One region of the Colwellia sp. MB3u-8 genome, then DNA from elsewhere that is predicted to be linked to it. Evidence: predicted binding sites of a transcription regulator. Region 1 holds the regulator's gene; the other holds the start of a gene.
The links. Region 1 encodes MetJ, which represses methionine synthesis genes. Its sites were predicted from a motif close to TAGACGTCTAGACGTCTA; they were not measured.

Region 1 (8,315 bases):
AGTAGACTCAGGTGTAGCGGCACTCGCAATGCCTGAGAATTACCAGGGCTAACGGTTACGTTTGTAAGCAATGTAGTTTTAGTTTTAGATTAAGAATGAAATAGAAGGGAAGCTTATTGCTTCCCTTTCTTTTGGGCACTCTGAAATTTAACTTCTAACTTAGGCATTGGCGACATCAAACATTGCTAATAAATTGATAACAGTGAATGTAATGGGCACGATTTGCTACCCTTGTTAAAAAATTGCTACTATTACTGCTGCCAATATAACCACGGTATATCGTGGCTTACGATAAGCCTCGATATTTAGCGTAAATAACAGTGTTTATTCGTACCTAGTCAATCACTTTAGGAAGTTCAATGGATAAAGAAATTAAAGCCTATCTCGCCGATTCTGAACTATTACTAAACGCCGTAGGTGAAGGTATTTACGGTTTAGATACACAAGGGCGAGCTATTTTTATTAACCCTGCAGCAGAAGCCATGACCGGCTGGTCTTACGCTGAACTATTGGGACAAAATATTCATCAGTTTCATCATCATAGTTATAGCAATGGTGAGCCTTATCCCGCTTGTGAATGTAAAATATTCAATACCGCGCTTGACGGTATTTCTCGACAAGTTAGTGGTGAGGTGTTTTGGCGCAAAGATGGCAGTAACTTCCCTGTTGAGTACACAACACGAGCGGTTTATAAAAATAACCATATTATTGGTGCTGTTGCGGTATTTCGTGATGTTAGTCAGCAACAACAAATTGAGTTGGCACTGCGCAGTGCTTTGGAAAATGTACAATCGCTTACTGAGCAACTTCAGGCTGAAAATACTTATTTGCAGAATGAGTTAGCGCAAGAGTGGTCGTCTGCTGGCTTGGTGGGTAGAAGCCCAATAATCACAAAAATGCTGTCGCAAGTAGAGCTAGTTGCACAAACTGATAGTACTGTACTTATATTGGGAGAGAATGGCACAGGTAAAGAGTTGGTTGCTCGTAATATTCATGCCTTAAGTCAACGTAAAAACTCTACTATGGTAAAAGTTAATTGTGCTGCATTCGCCCCCAGCTTGCTTGAATCTGAACTATTCGGGCATGAAAAAGGCGCATTTACTGGCGCGACTGAACGACGCAAAGGCCGTTTTGAATTAGCGACTGGAGGTACGTTATTTCTTGATGAAATTGGTGAATTATCTATGGCAGCACAAGGCAAGTTACTACGGGTATTACAAGAGCAAGAGTTTGAACGGGTCGGCGGCAGTGAAACTGTTAAGGTCAATATAAGGGTTATCGCGGCTACTAACCGTGATTTATCGGCGATGATTACCCAAGGTACATTTAGAATTGATTTGTTTTATCGGCTTAATGTTTTTCCGGTAACTGTTCCACCGCTGCGTGATCGCCAAGAAGATATACCACTTTTATCACAGGTGATTATCAGTACACTGAATAAAACGCTAGGTAAAAACATCAGTGCTATTAGTAACCGTAGCTTAACTCAATTAATGCAATATCAATGGCCTGGTAATATTCGTGAATTGCAAAACGTACTTGAGCGCGAGATGATTTTAACTAAATCGACTATTCTAAATTTTAACTTTAAAACCTCGTCAAAATCACTTACCCCTCCTGTTATAGAAACCTTAGCACAAGTGGAAGCCCGCTATATATTAAGTGTGTTAAAAGCCTGTAAATGGCGCATTGGTGGTGAAATAGGTGCCGCTAAGCAATTAGGCTTACCTGAAAGTACATTACGCTCTCGCATGAGTAAATTGAAAATTGTACGTCCTAACTAATAATTTTCACTATAAAAATAATATGCCAGGCACGATATATCGCCAAATCGCGATATGTCGTGCTTTATGGTGGGATCTGCATAAAGTTGGTAACTATAAATAATATATTAAACAATGAGTTAATTTAATTTTATAACTTGGTTCATATTTTGCTATTAGCAACTATCTTAACGTTAGTTTTAGTAGTAAACCATGAAGTTTGATTTTAAAGCAGAAGATTTGATCATTAAGCCCTACAAATCTGAATCCTCAGTCTATGTCCGTAAACAAAAAGGTCGTTATCAACGTATTCGACAATTCACTGGCTTAGCCTTTGTTTTATTATTTATGTTGATGCCTTGGCTTAATTTTCAAGGTAATCAGGCTGTTTTACTGGATATAGGTAAGCAACAGTTTCATATCTTTTCACAAACATTTTTTCCGCAGGACTTTATCATTTTAGCGGGATTATTGCTGGTTAGTTGCTACTTACTTTTCTTTTTAACCACTTGGCTTGGTCGAATTTGGTGTGGTTATACCTGTCCTCAAACCGTATGGACCTTCAGTTTTATTTGGGTGGAAGAATGGTTGGAGGGTACGCGCAATCAACGTATTAAACGTGATGAACAGCCATTGTCATTAGATACCTTAGCAAGAAAATCTGCCAAGCACTTTATTTGGGGGTTAATCGCATTTTTTACCGCAACAACATTTATCAGTTACTTTTTACCGGCCCGCGCACTGTATCTTGATTTATTACAATGGCAGTGGGATGGGCTAACTACTTTCTGGGTGCTGTTTTTTACTGTTTGTACCTACGGTAATGCCGGCTGGTTACGTGAAAAAATGTGTATTTACATGTGCCCTTATTCACGCTTTCAATCAGCCATGTTTGATAAAAATACCCTAGTGGTTGCTTATGATAAATTGCGTGGTGAAAGCCGCGGTGCTCGTAAACGTAACCAGCAGCCAAAAGACCTAGGTTTGGGTGATTGTGTAGACTGTAACCTTTGTGTGGAAGTGTGCCCAGTGGGTATCGATATTCGTAATGGCTTGCAATACGAATGTATTAATTGCGGTGCTTGCATTGATGCCTGTGATCAAACCATGAGCAAGTTTAATTATGCTAAAGGCTTAATTAGTTATACCAGTGAAAATGCACTAGCAGGTAAAAAGGTTAAATTGCTACGGCCGAAAATTATTGGCTATGCTGTTATGTCGGTATTAGCCATGGCATTTATGATCTTTACTATTCAAGTGCGGGTGCCGATTGAATTTTCTATTTTGCGGGATCGAGGCACATTATTTCAGCTCGACTTTCAAGATAAGGTGACGAATAGTTACTTATTGAAAATTACTAATAAATCAAAAGTTGATCGCCAATTTGAGATCACAGTGTTGGAAAAAGTGGTGAGTTTAAGTGTTGACGGCAAGGTGATGATAAAAGCGGGTGAAATCGCCAGTGTGCCTGTACATTTAACGATGACACCGGAAAACATCAGCCAAAAAATCACGCCAGTGACACTGACTGTTGCCGTTGATAATATGCCGGATATTAAGCTTGTTAAAGAAACTAAATTCTTTTCAAATTAATTAATTTCGTTAGCTAATGACTAGTGATTGTGAAAAAAACCTCTAGGTGAGGTCTTTTTTAATTAAATCATGAAAAGTTCATTACGGAAGAAAAATACGTTAAAATATCATGACTTGGACGATGAGTAGTGAAAATGAATAGAGAACAAAGCATGACCAAAACGATCAAACAAAGCATATCAAATATTGCCCTCGTGGTTGAAGACTACGATGATGCGATTGCATTCTATAGCAAAAAATTAAACTTTCAGCTTATTGAAGATACTGACTTAGGCGGCGGAAAACGTTGGGTGCAAATATCACCACCGAATTCAAATGGCACCCACATACTGCTTGCTAAAGCCAGTAACGACGAGCAAAGCCAATCAGTGGGCAATCAAGCGGGCGGACGAGTATTTTTATTTCTGCAAACCAATGACTTTTGGCGCGACTATCAACAGATGAAAAGCCAAGGTGTTGAGTTTAACGAAGAGCCGCGCGTGGAAGAATATGGCACGGTTGTGGTGTTTAAAGATTTATATGGTACTAAGTGGGATTTATTGCAGTTGAATGATGCGACTTTGTAGATTTATAGCTATCAGCTATCAACCGTCAGTCATGAGTTAATGTAGCTGCTTAGTTAAATTCGATCATAGTCAAGTTTCAGTTATTAAGCTTTTTAATTTGTGGACACTATGAAACATTAAGGCTAAGTAAATCAAAATTATGTAAAGCTGGATGCTGGCCATATGGGTGACGGGCATAATTTTTTTTATTTGAACGATGCTGACTTTAAAAAGTCATTCTAATGTAAACTAAAAATGCAAACTAAATAAATATCGTTCCAGTTTGAAGTATATTCAAATAGCGCTGATGCACAGAAATAAATTCTTTTGGTATTTAGCGGCATACTGCAGGGGGGTTGTTCCGTTTTATATTTCAAAGCAACTCTTGCTAATCACCCGTATTTTTTAGTAATAAAAAAGGCGCTAATCAGCGCCTTGTTTATTTACTTGTTGTACTACTGGTTTTAATCTTCTAATTCCGCTTCGTGTTCACTAAAGTCAGTTATACCTTTTGCTTCCAAAGCCCGACGAACACTCGCGGGTAATTTTTGTGTGTTGTCTTTAGCCAAGTCACTATCATCAGGTAATGGTTGGCCAGTAAAGGCGTGTAAAAACGCTTCACATAACAGCTCACTGTTGGTGGCATGACGCAAGTTATTCACTTGGCGACGTGTACGTTCATCAGTGAGCACTTTTAACACACGTAAAGGGATAGACACGGTGATCTTTTTGACTTGTTCACTTTTCTTCCCGTGTTCGGCGTATGGGTTAATATACTCGCCATTCCACTCTGCCATGAATATTCCTCTATGCTAATTAATTGAGATAAACTTATCCTTGTTAAACCTGTCTGGTAGGCCAGTTTGTGATAAATTTATTCTTACTACTTGATTTTACTGGTTGTGGGGCGTGAGTCAATAACGAATGTGTAGAAGTTTAGAAGTCTAAAGTACTTGACCCGCGAACTTAAACCATTTAGATTGATAGACGTCCAAACATCTATACAGAAAATATTTTTACCGGAGTACACATGAGCGAGAAAAAAATTGCCACTACCGCTGTTCGAGCAGGTATTAATAGCGACCAACACCATGGCGCTGTTATTCCAGCTCTTCACCTTTCAAGCACCTATGCACTGAAAGGTTTTAACGACAAGCGTCAGTTTGACTATTCACGCACCGGTAATCCAACTCGCGCTACGTTTGCCCAAGCTATTACAGATTTAGAGCAGGGTGCCGTTGGCATTGTGACAAATACCGGCATGTCAGCGGTACATCTTATTTGCCAATTACTTGATACACAAGACACGGTTGTTATTCCGCATGATTGCTATGGCGGAAGTTTTCGATTATTTACCCATCTTGCCAAGCGGGGTCAGTTTACGCTCGTGGTGGTTGATCAAAATGATCAACAAGCCTTGGCGCAAGCCTTAGCAACAAAACCTAAATTAGTGTTAGTTGAATCACCGAGTAATCCATTGTTACGCTTAGTTGATATTGCTGCCATTACCAAACAAGCCCATCAAGTTGGCGCATTAGTGGCGGTTGATAACACCTTTATGTCGCCAGTATTGCAGCAACCCTTGTTATTGGGTGCCGATATTGTTTTTCACTCCACCACCAAATATATTAATGGTCACAGCGACGTGGTGGGCGGTGTGCTAGTCACCAAAGAACAAGCTTTAGGTGAAAAACTAGCTTGGTGGGCAAACTGCATTGGTATTACGGGTTCAGCTTTTGATAGTTTTTTAGCTTTGCGTGGCTTAAAAACTTTGCCAATACGGATGAAGCAGCATCAAATTAATGCCAATGCCGTGGCAAAATTTTTGCAACAGCATTCGGCTATTCAACAGGTTTATTTTCCGGGTTTAGCCAGCCATCCGCAACATGAATTAGCTAAAAAACAGCAGTATGATTTTGGAGCTATGATGAGTTTTGAGCTTAAAGGTGGCGTTGAAGCGGTTAAAATACTGTTTGATAAACTTGAACTTTTCACCCTAGCGCAATCACTTGGAGGTGTTGAAAGTTTGATCTGTCATCCGTCAACCATGACCCATGCGGGGATGGAAATTGAAGCACAACTTACCGCCGGTATTACCCAGTCATTAGTGCGACTTTCTGTTGGTATTGAAGATATTGACGATATACTGGCCGACCTATCTCAGGCGCTCGATGCCAGCCAAGCTTAAAGCGGTTATCTATAGTCATTAAGCGTTATATATAAATAATTTAAAGGCGGTATGACAAGGTTGTCATACCTGTGGTAGTAAAATGATCGATTCAAATACAGCGGTAACGCTTAGCTCTCCAAAAAATCACTTGGCAAAAGTTGCCTGTAATGTCCATAAATTTGGTGGTAGTAGTTTAGCCACCAGTGCTTGCGTTGAACGTGTGGTGGATATTATTCGTCAGCATTGCCAACTCAATGACATTATTGTGGTATCTGCCAATGGCAATACCACGGATGCATTATTTAATCTTTATCAACTCGCAATAGAGCTTCAGGACATAACTTCGCTTAACACTGAGCAAGTGAGCACGAGTCATGAGGTAAACACCTTGCGTGAGAATTTGCTGGTAACTATTACTGCACTTAATGTGACGCAAGCTCAGTTAATTGATGAACTGTTAAATGCCAGTAGTGCCGCCAGACTCAAAAATTTACTGAAGCAGGATGTTGCACAAATAACAGAAAATTTACTGACTGATCCCCTTAGTGATCCATTGAGTTATCAAAATGACTTATTGGCCTTTGGTGAGGTTTGGTCCGCGCGCTTGTTATCTGCGGTATTGAGTGAAAGTGTGTGTCCAAGTTATATGTTGGATGCCAGAGACTTTCTTTTACTAAAAGATGAAAAAAATTGTGCCATTGATTATACCGTGAGCCAGGAAAACTTTTTACCGCTGCAAAAACAAGACCAACTGATGATCGTTACCGGTTATATTGCGCGCAATAAACAGCAACAAGCCTGCACGTTAGGGCGCAATGGTAGTGATTACTCAGCAACTATAATGGCGGCACTGTCAGGCGCGGGCAATGTAACGCTTTGGACTGACGTTGATGGTATTTATAGTGCTGACCCAAGGCTTGTACCCTTAGCGAGAAAATTACACCGTTTACCTAATGCGGTTGCCAATGAACTGGGCCGTTTGGGTAACCCAGTATTACATGCCAAAACCTTACAGCCATTAACCAACCATAATACCCATTTACATGTTGCCAGTAGTTTTGCACCTGAGGTTAGCGGCACTGAAATAGGCAAGTTTGGCCAAATAGCGAAACAAGAACTTTCAGTCACCAGTTTAAACGATTTAATATTAGCGAAATCAAGCAGCTTTTTAGCTAAATCGGGCGAATTAGCGGTCAGTGAATTTTCACCTATTTGTTACAATATTGACGAAGGTTACCTAGTCGTAACGCAGGCCCAACAAAAAGCGCTCAGCCAATGGTTAGCAAGTCATGACACTGAAGTGACCTTTAGGCCGGTAGCGATTATTGCCATTGTTGGCCATAGTGTGGCGAAACAAGGCGATATGCGGGCTAGATTTAAAAGAGCGCTTAAGCATCAACAAAGCTTACATTTTTTACATGCCTTTAATGAACACAGTTATATTGCGGTTTTACCTGAGCCATGCTCGAGTGAAATACTCAATAATGTTCATGCGGATATGACTAAAGACGCGAAAAATATTGCCCTTGTTGTCGCTGGATTAGGTAATATTGGCCAACGATTTTTAACCATGTTACCAAAGCAAATAGCGCGTGTTTCAGGTTTAGACAATGTGCATTTAGTTGCCTTAGTGGGGGCAAGTAAAGCCTTAATAAATACCGATGGCATAGATGTCGCTAATGCTTTGTTACATTATCAACAACAAGCGCAGCCTTACGACAGTGAGCAACTGTTAACTTGGCTGACTAATCACCCTTATGACGAGTTGATTGTTGTTGATATCACACCCAGCGAAGACTTTAGTCACTTGTATGAAGAATTTTTTGCCCGTGGCATTCATGTTATTGGCGCCAACAAGTGGGCGGCATCTTCAAGTACTGAAAATTATCAGCAATTGCTTAAAACAGCAGAAAAAAATAATAGCTTATGGTTGGGTAATACCACAGTTGGTGCTGGTTTGCCTATTAACTCAAGCATTAAAGAGTTGATGAATAGCGGTGATAAAATAACGGAAATTTCAGGTATATTCTCGGGCACTTTATCCTGGTTATTTCAATTTTACGATGGCACAACGCCATTTTCTGCGCTGTTGTCGAATGCCTTAACGCAAGGGTTGACTGAGCCGGATCCGCGAGAAGATTTATCAGGGCGAGACGTACAGCGTAAATTATTAATTTTAGCGCGTGCCGCAGGTTTTGAATTGTCGTTAGCTGATATTGACTGTCAGAATTTAGTGCCAGAGTT
Region 2 (8,315 bases), on a different contig from region 1:
TTAAAGGTGCGATGTTAATCGGCTTGGCACAGGCTATCGCGTTAATACCGGGCACATCTCGCTCTGGTATTACCATGACTATCGGCTTGATGTTGGGCTTAAGCAGAGAAAATGCCGCGCGTTTTTCATTTTTACTGTCGATTCCGGCTATTGCCATGGCGGGCAGTTATTTAACGTTGAAGTTAATTTTGGAAGCCGGCACGGTAGATTGGTCAGCGATGGGCTTAGGCAGTATGTTAGCGTTTGTTAGTGCTTATGCCTGTATTCACTACTTTCTTATTTTAGTGGGTAAGTTCGGCATGATGCCATTTGTGATTTATCGCTTAGTACTTGGTGCTGGTCTGCTTTGGTTTGTTGCCGGATAATTGTTATAATATATTCAACTTATGAAGAATGCGCTTTAGCGCATTTTTCATATATACATGTATTTTTTAGATACCAAAAGGGTAGTTTGCTAACGCTCTTGGTATTGTTTTATCACTATCAGTCGTACTAATACCCATTGTACTTTCTAATGTTGCTAATAAGTTTTAGTGATTAATATAGTGATAGATATTTAGCCAATAAAAAGTGAGAAGTTTGATGGATTTGTCTCTAACTGAAGAACAAATAATGATTCAAGATATGGCCCGAAAATTTGCCGATAGTGAATTAGCACCTGTAGCCGCACAGCTTGATGAAACAAGAGATCAAAGTTTATTTTTAAAAAATTTAGCGCAACTCAATGCACTCGGCTTTATGGGCCTAAATATTAAAGCTGAATATGGTGGCGTTGAAGCAGGTAGTGTTGCTTTTAGCTTGGCGATTACCGAATTAGCGCGCGCTTGTGCATCAACAGCGGTGACAACTTCAGTCACTAATATGGTTGCCGAAGTTATTCAAGCGGTAGGTAACGATGAACAAAAAAATAAATACTTGCCAAAAATTTGCAGTGGTGAGTATCGTGCGGGTGGCTTTTGTTTAAGTGAAGCAGCGGCAGGCTCAGATCCCGCGGGGATGAAAACGCAAGCCGTTAAAGACGGTGATGACTATCTTATTAGCGGTAGTAAAATTTACATTACTAGTGGCTCGTTTGCTGATGTATTTGTGGTTTGGGCCGTTACCGACCCAGCCGCAAAAAAAGGTAAGGGTATTTCGTGCTTTATTGTTGAAGCCGGTACTGCCGGTATGACCATAGGTAAGTCGGAAGAAAAAATGGGCCAAAAAGCGTCACCAACCAATGAAGTGCATTTTGACCGTTGTCGTGTGCCAGCATCGGCCATGATGGGCGCTGAAAATAAAGGCTTTGGTGTTGCCGTGGGTGAGTTGGCCGGTGGTCGTATCGGTATCGGTTCATTAGCCTTAGGTATTGGCCTTGCTGCACTTGATTATGCTAAAGCTCATATTGTTGAGCGTAAACAGTTTGGTCAATCACTATCAAACTTTCAAGGCCTACAATGGACGTTAGCAGAACGTTATACTGAGATGGAAGCGGCACGATTGCTCCTGATGCAAGCCGCTTATACTAAAGATCAAGGTCAGCCATTTGGTATGGCAGCTTCAATGGCTAAGTTGTTTGCCGCTGAAAAGGCTAATAAAGCTTGTTATGACGCCTTACAGCTTATGGGTGGTGCCGGTTATATTAGAGAATATCCATTGGAGCGTATGGCGCGCGATGTGCGTGTAACATCAATCTATGAAGGCACCAGTGAAATTCAAAAAGTGATCATTGCTCGAGAATTATTGCAAAAAACCTAAGTGTTTACCTCGGTAATTTAAAACGGAGATGAGCTTTGCTGATGTCCGTTTTTTTATCTTTGTTTTTAGGTGAATAAACAGACTAGATCAGGATGTGCAAAGCAAAGCTGATGCTATTTAACGGTTTGTATTATAGCGGATGCAGCAGTATAAATAATCTCATATAAGAGCATTAAGGCTTAGCAGTTTAAGTCTTAGGGTTCTAAAGGTTAGTGCTTTAAAATTTAGTGTCTAACATTTTGACCCTGTAACGCATGTTCTAAGCTAAAAGTTTTGCGATCACGCTGTAATCCTCAACTGTCTGTTTTTGACTTGCTCTTTGTTGAGTCGCTATAAATATTTAGCCCAGTTGCTTGTATCTTTGGTGCTTTGCCCCAATTTAAAGACATATATCTTTATTATTGGAACGGCATTGATGACAAATTCTCTTGCGATCAACTTAGAAAACTTTCAACAAGTTATTATTGAAGAATCAAAAACTAAACTGGTATTGGTCAGCTTTTGGGCTCAGCAAATTCCAGAAAGTGTTGCATTGCGCGACAAGTTGGCGATGGCATTAGCTAATTGTAGCGACACGCTCTTATTTAGCACAGTCGATTGCGAAAGCCAGGGGCAAATTGCTCAGCAGTTTGGTATTCAAAGCCTACCAACGGTAATTTTAGTACAAGATGGTCAGCCAATTGATGGGCTAACTGGACCACAAACAGATGCAACAATTAATGAATTTTTGGATAAATATTTACCGAAACAGCAAGATGTTTTATTAGCAGAGGCGAAAACACTATTAGCAGAAAATAAAGTGTCGGAAGCATTTCCTATTATCACTCAAGCCTATCAGCTTGACAATGAACGTGCTGATATTAAGTTAGTGCTATCAGATGTTTATATTCAAACCGGTAAGATTACTGAAGCAGAGGCACTACTCAAAAGTATTAAAATGATCGATCAAGACAGTGCTTATCAATCATTAATGGCAAAATTAGAATTAGCTACGCAAGCTGCAGACTCTCCTGAAATTCAAGCACTTGAGCAACAGTTAGCCAGTGATGCTGATAATGTCCAATTACAACAAAAATTGGCGGCGCAATATAGCCAAGTTAATCGCCATGACGATGCACTGACGATGCTGTTTTTGTTAGTGCAAAAAGATGGTGCCGACATCGCTAGTAAAGACTTATTGCTTGATGTGCTTAAATCGTTACCTGAGGGTGACGCATTGGCGAGTAAATATAGACGTAAGCTTTATACCTTGATGTATTAAGTTGTTAGCTTAATCTAGCACGGATTTAAAACTAAGTTAGCCTAACTTATACTGGGTTTTACTCAACGCATAGCAAGTAAATTGTTATGCGTTTTTTATGAGCAAATTTTTATTATTTGTCAGACAAGGCGAGTTAAATTACTTGATGTTATATCGCTATAGCGATTAAGTTTCATTTTTTAACAAGTATGAAAACTCACTTAAAAACGTTTGAATTTTTTTTGCTACAACTAGCTGACAATACTTATTTTCTGGGTTGTTGGTGACATAATCTTGATGATAGTCTTCCGCACTGTAAAAATGAGTGGCGGCTTTAACGACAGTGACTATCGTTTGCTCAACGTATTGCTGTGCATGCAATTGAGCAATTTTTGTTTTAGCTACCACTTGCTGTGCAGGGGTGTGACATAAAATCGTTGAGCGATATTGACTACCGATATCATCACCTTGACGGTTCAGCGTTGTCGCGTCGTGAATAGCAAAAAAAACCGTTAATAGCTGCTCAATAGCTAACTGCGATGGGTTAAACGTTATTTGTACTACCTCTGCGTGATTAGTGATACCGCTACAAACCTGCTCATAGCTTGGCTTGATAATATCGCCATCTGCATAACCGCTGGTTACCGATAGCACACCTTTAATTCGGCTAAAAATATTTTCAACGCACCAAAAACAGCCGGCGCCTAAAGTAATGGTTTCTATGCTCACGGCTCATTTCCTTGTTCAATTTTGCTTAGGGTGACTGAAAGTGGATTTCCAGCACAAAATAAAGACGTTTAGACGTCTATGCTCTTTATTTTTCAAAAGATAACACTTAGACGTTTAGATGTCTATATTTTTTATTTTTTACGTTATTGTCGGTATTAGCCGAGTCAGTAGTAGTGTTGATATGGTTTTTAGGCAGGCAGACAGCTATGGGGACGTTAGCATGAGTTCATTCAACTCAAGTTAACTATCTATGTCGTTAACTATCACCATGATCTCATGTTATGCGATCAGTCTGGTGATCAGTAAATAAATGACCTAGAGCTAGGCTTGTAGTTAGCTCTAGGTGTTATAACTATCAGTTATCATGCGATAAGTTATAGGCAATGTGTTGATGAAAGCGTAAGGTTAATTGCTCTTTTTCGGTTGGCATTTTGAGCTCTGTGGCAAATAAATGCATGGCTTGTTCTATTTGATTGACAAATTTTGCATAGTTTTGTTCTTCGCCATTATGGCAATTAGCAACAAAGATCAGTTGCACGTTATCAACCAATTCATGCGCTTGCCATCTACTGACAATACCACAGGGGCTTTGTTTTGGGTTGTAGCCTAACATTTGCAATTCTCCAACTTTCGAGACTAAATCATGCAAACTATGTCTAACAATAGGCACTAAACCATTAGCGATAAGTGCACCATTATTTAAGTTAAAATGTTTTGCTACCAATGAAAAAGTGTCGGTTAAATAAGTATAAAGTGGGTTATAGGGATCGGTTGCGGCGGGATCTATGTCAACTAGCTCTGAAATTCTATGATCAAGGGTTAAGTCGACTATGGCGTAAGTGATTGATGACATATTTTCTGCTAATGTAACATCTTGACTCGCATACCTTTGTTTTATTGGTCTAAATTTATGAGCTTGGCTAGTTTTGTAGCCTTTATTTTTAGCCAAAATGTCGTAAGTAAGATGTTGGTGGTCGCGCATGCGGATACCGGTGATGGGTAAGTCTACTTGCTGGGAAAAATGTTCTAATAGTACTTTTACCCTTTGATGGAAATTGGCCGCTTCGGCCCTGATATCAGGTCCAGATGCTAAAAATACTAAGGTAATTTTTTTTGCTTTGATATTGGCATCAAAAAATGAATTTTGCAGTACATGCTGATTTGGATCGTAATAAAAGATGATTTGTTGTTTTGTTTGCCATTGGTGCATTTCTTGGCTGTAACGGACACGGACCAACTTGTCGTTGGCAACCAATATGCTGTTTTTAATGCCATAGTCGTTACTTAAGGTAAACAGTAAGTTTGCCAAGGTTTGATAACAAGCATAATAATTTATACTACCGCTATGATTAACCTGTGTCGGTAATTGCGAAAGTAGTTGCTCTGTTAAGGTGAATTCGGCCAAAATATACTGATTGTCACGGGCATTAGTCGGTATATAAGCTTTTACTGCAGCATTGCGTTTCCTAACCATTGACATAATAATTCCCCAAATAAAAATTTAGGCATCATCTTGATACCAATTAAGTGTAAATATAAGCAAGACTATAAACACTCGCTGTGACATTTTTATGTCAAAGCATCAACGCATGAGCAATAACTAATAACTAATAAAATGTAGAGGCTCAATTGAGCATGGGTAACTTATGTCGATAAATAATAATGCAGATTTAATTGCGGCGGTAAATCAGATCATGCCATTTGGAAAGTATAGCGGCAGAAAGTTGCTGCAACTGCCTGAGCCTTATTTAGTTTGGTTTCACCGTAAGGGATTTCCAGAAGGAAAGTTAGGTCAACAGTTGGCACTCATTTACGAAGTTAAGCTTAATGGTTTAGAAGCTATGTTAAAACCTTTATTAAGGGGGTAGGGTTATTTGTAGTGTCTTGTTATTAATGCAGTGTAGCCTTATTTACATTAATTTTTAATCTGATTTATGATTTTAAGAAGGGTATATAAACACATTTTTTACACAGTGCCGTATTATTTTTAGTGGCAAGTTATGCACTTATTATTTGCATCTAAGCTTGATATAAAGCCTTGAGAGTGTAAGAGGTGTTATCGGGTAACTTACATTTATACTAGGGCGTAGTTGAATATCTTCAGAATTTTTTCCACAAGTTCTTTCCACAAGTTTTATCCTGAGTTGTGCTACTTTTTTTTATCAGTTTTTCTAACCCTGCTTTGTAGCACGACAATTGCCGCTTTTTTGTTGTCAGTAATAACGTATAATCTTTTAAAATTTAGCTGTCCGATAAAGTAAAAAAAACTATGACCATACTTTCAATGATAGTGGCGCATGCCAATAACCGTGTAATCGGTAAAAACAATGACATGCCTTGGCACCTGCCGGCCGATTTGGCCTATTTTAAAAAAACGACTTTAGGTAAGCCCATTATTATGGGGCGAAAAACTTACCAATCTATTGGTCGGGCTTTGCCGGGGCGGAAAAATATTGTTATTTCCCGTGACGATAACTTTCAAGCCGAGGGTGTCGAGGTGGTTAATTCTGTTGATGCCGCTTTAGCTTTGGTTGTTGATAGCGCAGAAGTGATGGTGATTGGTGGTGGCGCTATTTACCAACATTGCTTAGCGGCGGCGCAACGACTTTATATTACTCATATTAATGCGGATATTGATGGCGATACTTACTTTCCTGAATATGATTTAACTGTTTGGCAAAAAATTGCTAGTGATATTCGCCCCAGTGATGAAAAAAATCCATATCAGTTAGATTTCTCGGTGTATGAAAAAGTTTAAAGATAAGCTGGGCATAATAGCTAAGGGATTAACTATTACTCAGCGGCCAATAAATTATAGCCATTTGATATAAATATCTTTAGACACAAAAAAGAGCGCCTAAGCGCTCTTTTTTGTTATTTAAGCTTTGAGACTAAGTAAAAAACTAAAGCTTAAATTCTCGTACTGATTGTTGTAATTCTTCAGCTAAGCGGGCAACTTCACTGCTGGCCTCTGCCGTTTGCTTTGAGCCAGCTGTTGTTTGTTCAGCAATAGTGACAATTGACTCTAGGTTTTCGCTTATTTCATGAGCAACAACACTTTGTTCCTCAGCTGCTGTGGCTATTTGCGAGCTACGGTCAAAGGCTTCATGAACCGCGTGTGTAATAGTATCAAGTGCTTGTTCGGCTTGAATACTTTGTTCAACACAGTTCGTTGCTTGCTTTTTACCTGTATTCATCACTAACACGGCTTTTTCTGAACCGGTTTGTAGTACTTCAATCATATTTTGAATTTCTTGGGTAGACACTTGAGTTCTGCTCGCCAAGGTTCTCACTTCATCAGCGACCACAGCAAAGCCTCGACCTTGCTCACCGGCACGAGCAGCTTCTATTGCTGCGTTTAGTGCTAATAAGTTGGTTTGCTCTGCAATACCTCTGATCACATCAAGAATGCCACCAATTGATGCGCTATCTTGTTGTAATTTATTAATGACTTGTGAAGCAGACTCTACTTCATTAGCTAACAGCTCAATAGTTTGGCGGTTATGACCAGAAATAACTTTAACCCGCTCAGCTTCGTCATCAGCATGTTTGATTTCAACTAAGGCATCATTCGCACTTGATAACACACTTTGTGCCGTACTGCTCATTTCAGTGGTAGCAGACGCCGCTTGTTCTACTTGCGTGCGTTGCTCTTCAATAGCTTTAGTACTTTGGGCGGTTACTGTCGATGTTTGCTCAGCCGCTGTTGCTAGCTGGGTTGAACGACTAACAATACTTTGAATTAAGTTGCGTAAACTATCGATTAATAAGTTGCAGTTAGCGGAAAGCTGGGCGAACTCATCATTGCCACTTTCATCTAGTTTGTGAGATAAGTCACCAGAAGCAACAATATTGAGCATTTCATTTACTCGTCTTAATGGGCGAATAATGCTCGTTAAGGTTACCCACGCGATCACTATAGCCAGCACAATAGAAATTAAGGTGATAATAAGGGTATTAAGTGTGCCGTCAGATACTGACGTTTTCACTAAATCGCCAGTGGCAATAGCTGTTTTATTAGCTAAATTTACTTGTGTGGCCAATATGGCATTAGCACTATCAATACCATTTTCTGCAAGTTGTAAACTCGTCTTTGCCGTGGCAACTGCGTTTAGTTGATTATTTTTATGGGTGAAAATTCTCCCACTGCCAATGAGGTAACCTTGCAATGCTGAAAAGCTATCGGTTAACTCATCAGCAATATTAGTTACATTTTTTTGCTTTAATTCATTCACTACATCATAGATTGATTTCTCAATATCATTAAATGTGTTTTCGATTTGACTGGCAACCAGTGATGCAGATTGTTGATCTTTAATGTCATGATAATTCAGTGATGAACTCACCATGCTATTGAGTAAAGTTTCTAAGCGTTCGGCTAAACTAACCGCACGTTGTAATTTTGTTGTAGCAAGTTTATGGTCGCCAAGATCTAATAAAATAGTCGCCATGTCGTCGGCTTTTTCTTCGATAAGATATATTTTATCTAGCAAGGTCAGGTGTTGCTCTATGGCAAATTTTCTATTGCGAAGTACAGTGTCGATTTCTTTCTCTAAGCTGTTGTAAACTGGATCTACTTCACGTAAATTTTTGATTAAACTAGCTTCGT

Region 2: the regulator MetJ is predicted to act here: its motif matches at 3,768-3,785, upstream of msrA (peptide-methionine (S)-S-oxide reductase MsrA).

Annotation. Positions count from the first base shown of each region.
Region 1 covers NZ_JACGVA010000073.1:54,939-63,253, reverse strand. The annotation lists gene H4J54_RS17175 (malic enzyme-like NAD(P)-binding protein) at 1-52, shown strand, start outside; gene H4J54_RS17170 (sigma-54-dependent Fis family transcriptional regulator) at 360-1,784, shown strand; gene ccoG (cytochrome c oxidase accessory protein CcoG) at 1,977-3,356, shown strand; gene H4J54_RS17160 (VOC family protein) at 3,509-3,922, shown strand; gene metJ (met regulon transcriptional regulator MetJ) at 4,366-4,698, opposite strand; gene metB (cystathionine gamma-synthase) at 4,932-6,089, shown strand; gene metL (bifunctional aspartate kinase/homoserine dehydrogenase II) at 6,172-8,315, shown strand, end outside.
Region 2 covers NZ_JACGVA010000058.1:297,045-305,359, reverse strand. The annotation lists gene H4J54_RS06100 (undecaprenyl-diphosphate phosphatase) at 1-365, shown strand, start outside; gene H4J54_RS06095 (acyl-CoA dehydrogenase family protein) at 583-1,737, shown strand; gene H4J54_RS06090 (tetratricopeptide repeat protein) at 2,153-2,998, shown strand; gene msrA (peptide-methionine (S)-S-oxide reductase MsrA) at 3,164-3,706, opposite strand; gene H4J54_RS06080 (DUF3083 family protein) at 4,062-5,186, opposite strand; gene H4J54_RS06075 (DUF3820 family protein) at 5,353-5,574, shown strand; gene folA (type 3 dihydrofolate reductase) at 5,976-6,464, shown strand; gene H4J54_RS06065 (methyl-accepting chemotaxis protein) at 6,610-8,315, opposite strand, start outside.